DNA from 2 places in the Streptomyces sp. NPDC089915 genome. Region 1 is predicted to be linked to the other one. Evidence: riboswitches for the same ligand, from Rfam matches in the RefSeq annotation. Region 1 holds a riboswitch; the other holds the start of a gene.
The links. Region 1 has a riboswitch for S-adenosylmethionine ahead of thrC (threonine synthase). Riboswitches for the same ligand answer to the same signal wherever they lie in the genome.
Positions count from the first base shown of each region.

Region 2: linked by a shared signal. The riboswitch ahead of AB0O29_RS27740 (aminotransferase class V-fold PLP-dependent enzyme) and the one ahead of thrC (threonine synthase) in region 1 are both predicted to bind S-adenosylmethionine.

Region 1 is NZ_JBFBGN010000074.1:31,279-33,458, forward strand. It holds gene thrC (threonine synthase) at 1-1,026, opposite strand, end outside; SAM riboswitch class I at 1,044-1,182, opposite strand; gene AB0O29_RS21900 (glucosyl-3-phosphoglycerate synthase) at 1,386-2,180, shown strand, end outside.
Region 2 is NZ_JBFBGN010000123.1:11,440-13,619, forward strand. It holds gene trpD (anthranilate phosphoribosyltransferase) at 1-787, shown strand, start outside; SAM riboswitch class IV at 919-1,035, shown strand; gene AB0O29_RS27740 (aminotransferase class V-fold PLP-dependent enzyme) at 1,260-2,180, shown strand, end outside.

The DNA.
Region 1 (2,180 bases):
GGTGCGGCGCGCGATGTCGAGCACGTACGGGCCGTCCGCCGGGTTGCCGATGGCCAGGGACTTGGCGATCGTGTTCGGCTTCTGCGGGCGGACCACGTCGTGACCGGCCTTGAAGGCGGTGGACACCGGGGAGCAGCCCTCGGCCTGGGCGCCGAAGATCTTGTACGGCTTGTCCTCGACCAGACCGAGCTTGATCAGCTCCTGGAGACCCTTGTCGATCTTGGTGAGCTGCGAGCCGGACGCGATCGGGATGACGATCTGGTCGGGCAGCCGCCAGCCGAGCTGCTCGCAGATCTCGTACGCCAGGGTCTTGGAACCCTCGCCGTAGTAGGGGCGCAGGTTGACGTTGACGAAGCCCCAGCCCTCGCCCAGCGGGTCGCCGATGAGCTCGGAGCAGAAGCGGTTCACGTCGTCGTAGTTGCCCTCGATGCCGACCAGGTCGCCACCGTAGACACCGGCCATGACGACCTTGCCCTGCTCCAGGTCGTGCGGGATGAACACGCAGGAGCGGAAGCCGGCGCGGGCGGCCGCGGCGCCGACGGCGCCGGCCAGGTTGCCGGTGGAGGAGCAGGAGAGGGTGGTGAAGCCGAAGGCGCGGGCGGCCTCGACGGCGATCGCGACGACGCGGTCCTTGAAGGAGTGCGTCGGGTTGCCGGAGTCGTCCTTGACGTAGAGCTTGCCGGTGACGCCCAGCTCCTTGGCCAGGTTCTGCGCGTCCACCAGCTTGGTGAAGCCGGGGTTCAGGCTCGGCTTGGACGCCACGTCCGCGGGGACGGGCAGCAGCGGCGCGTAGCGCCAGATGTTGTTCGGGCCGGCCTCGATGGCCGCGCGCAGGGCCTCCGGGTCGCCGACGGGCAGCTCGTAGGCCACCTCCAGCGGACCGAAGCACTCGACGCAGGCGAAGATGGGGCCGAGTTCGAAACGGGTGCCGCACTCACGACAGGAAAGGCCGGTGGCGGGGCCGAGATCGACGGATCCGGCGTCGGCGGAGGCGTTGGCAGAGGTGGCGACAGACTGTGCAGCCATGATGGCGAGGCCCTTTCTCCTCATCTTCCCCATGGCGCACTTCGCCATGAGACGGAATTGGCACCTTCCCGAGCCGGGGCCTCGCGCGAGCGAGAACCGACTGGAGGGTTGCCGGGGCTTCAACGGGCCGTGTCCCTCTGCCCCTCTGGATGAGCGGTATGGCACCGGCACACGCGCTCGATGGCGCGCCGGTGCGTTTGTTGCGGGGCCCCCGGCATGCGGTGGGCCTTCGCGTTGTTCAAGACTGTAACCGAAGGGGCGGCTGGTTGAGACAGCCGTCCGAACCGCGAGATGGATCACAATTCGGCCGAAAAGCGCCGGGTGTGGTGGCGCGGCCGACTAGCCGGGGAGTGCTGAGAGTGCTGGATGAGGTGGAGCGCTGGCTGGCCGACCGCTCCTGGTCCGCCGCCGACCGACCGCTCGACCAGCTCCTGGAGCGCAAACGGGCGACCGGGACCACGGTGAGCGTGGTGCTGCCCGCGCTCGACGAGGAGGCCACGGTCGGAGAGATCGTGGAGGTGATCCGGCGCGATCTGATCGAGGCCCCGCCGGTCCCCCTGGTGGACGAGCTGGTCGTGGTCGACTCCGGGTCCGCCGACCGGACGGCCGAGGTCGCGGCGAAGGCCGGCGCCCGGGTCGTGCACCGGGACGCGATCCTGCCCCGCATCCCCGCCGTGCGCGGCAAGGGCGAGGTGCTGTGGCGCTCGCTGCTGGCCACCACCGGGGACGTCGTCTGCTTCATCGACGCCGACCTGCGCGACTTCTCCTCCTCCTTCGTCTCCGGGATCGTCGGCCCGCTGCTGACCGACCCGCAGGTGCAGTTCGTCAAGGCCATGTACGACCGCCCCCTCGGGGACGCCCCCGGCCAGGGCGGACGGGTCACGGAGCTGGTGGCGCGCCCCCTGCTCAACCTCCACTGGCCGCAGCTCGCCGGCTTCGTCCAGCCCCTGGGCGGCGAGTACGCCGTACGCCGCTCCCTGCTGGAGCGGCTGCCCTTCCCCGTCGGGTACGGGGTCGAGCTCGGCCTGCTCGTCGACGCCCTGCACACCGTCGGACTCGACGCCATGGCCCAGGTCGACGTGGGGGTCCGGCTGCACAAGCACCAGAGCGGGCAGGCGCTGGGCCGGATGGCCGCCGCGATCTACCGCACCGCG
Region 2 (2,180 bases), on a different contig from region 1:
CGGAACGGGCGGCGACGGCGCCAAGACGGTCAACATCTCCACCATGTCCGCCATCGTGGCCGCCGGCGCGGGCGCGAAGGTCGTCAAGCACGGCAACCGGGCCGCCTCCTCCGCCAGCGGCTCCTCCGACGTCCTGGAGAAGCTCGGCGTCAACCTCGGCCTGACCCCGCAGCGGGTGGCGCAGGTCGCCGAGGAGGCCGGCATCACCTTCTGCGCCGCGGTGGTCTTCCACCCCGCCCTGCGGTACGCGGCCTCGGCCCGCCGGGACCTGGGGGTGCGCACCGCCTTCAACGGCCTGGGCCCGCTCACCAACCCCGCCCGGGTCACCGCGCAGGCGGTGGGCGTCGCGGACCCCCGGCTGGCCCCGATCATGGCCGGGGTCCTCGCCGAGCGGGGCACCTCCGCCCTCGTCTTCCGCGGCGACGACGGCCTGGACGAGCTGACCACGACCGGCACCTCCCGGGTGTGGTGGGTCCGCGACGGGCGGATCACCGAGCACGCCTTCGACCCGCGCGACGTGGGCATCGAGACCATCGACATCTCGGCCCTGCGCGGCGGCGACCCCTCGTACAACGCCGACGTGGCCCGCCGGCTGCTGGCCGGCGAGACCGGTCCGGTGCGCGACGCGGTCCTGCTGAACTCGGCGTCCGCCCTGGTCGCCCTGGACCCGGGCGCGGGCTCGCTGGAGGAGGAGCTGACGGCGGGCATCGCCCGGGCGGCCGAGTCCATCGACTCGGGCGCCGCGCGCGCCGCGCTGGAGCGCTGGGTGGCGGCCAGCAACGCGTAGGCCCTGGCCGGGCGGAGTGCGCGGATGCGGCCCGCCGCCCGGCGCGAGATCGGCGTGACAGAGGAGACCCCGGTCCACGATGTGGACCGGGGTCTTGTGTTCGGCGGTCCGTGTGGCAGGATGCTCTCCAAGGTCACGAGTGACAGCGTTTAGGCCCCGGCTTGCTGTCCGGCAACCCTCCTTCCGTGGCGGGGTGCCCCGGGTGATGACCAGGTCGTAGGCAGCAAGGCCTACGGCAAGCGCGGATCCCTCGACACCAGGGGTCCTGGTCTCTCGAGGAGCGTTTTCCGTGAGCAAGCGAATGCGATAGGGCGACTCCGCCCCTACTTCACCCCTCGGAACAGGGTCCCTTCCGCGTACCCCCGATCCGTCCGAGGTCCTCCCGTACCCCTGACGGCCGCCGCCGCGCGCCGCCGTACCCGCGTACGGGCACACCGAAGCCATTCAGCCCTGCCTGCCGGGAGATACCGCCATGTCCGCATCCCTGAACGCCGCCGCCACCACCGCCTGCGCCGCCCCCGCCGAGGGCCCCGCCTGTGCCGAGCCGCTGCCCGTGCTCGGCCGGGACGTCACCGTCCCGCTCGTCACCGGCGGCGAGGTCACCTACGCGGCGCTGGACTACGCGGCCAGCGCCCCGGCGCTCCAGCGGGTCTGGGACGACGTGGCCGCGTACGCCCCGTACTACGGCAGCGTCCACCGCGGCGCCGGCTACCTCTCGCAGCTCTCCACCGACCTCTTCGAGCAGAGCCGGGCCACCGTCGCCGAGTTCCTCGACTGCCGCCCCGCCGACCAGGTGGTCTTCACCCGGTCCACCACCGACTCCCTCAACCTGCTCGCCGCCGTGCTCCCTGCCGACTGCCAGGTGTTCGTCTTCGAGACCGAGCACCACGCCTCGCTGCTGCCCTGGGGCGACGCTCAGGTCACCTACCTCAACGCCCCCCGCACCCCGGCCCAGGCCGTCGCCACCCTGGAGCGGGCGCTGGCCGACCGCGACCCCTACGGCCCCGCGCTGGTCTGCGTGACCGGGGCGTCCAACGTCACCGGTGAGCTGTGGCCGGTCAGGGAGCTGGCCGCCGCCGCGCACGCGCACGGCGCGCGGATCGTCCTGGACGCCGCCCAGCTGGCGCCCCACCACCCCGTCTCCGTGCGGGAACTGGACGTGGACTGGGTCGCCTTCTCCGGGCACAAGCTGTACGCGCCCTTCGGCTCGGGCGTCCTCGCGGGCCGCGCCGACTGGCTCCAGGAGGCCGCCCCGTACCTCGCCGGGGGCGGCGCCTCCCGCAAGGTGGCCCGCCGCGAGGACGGCGGCGTCGACGTCGAGTGGCACACCACCGCGGCCCGCCACGAGGCCGGTTCCCCGAACGTCATCGGCGTCTACTCCATCGCCTCCGCC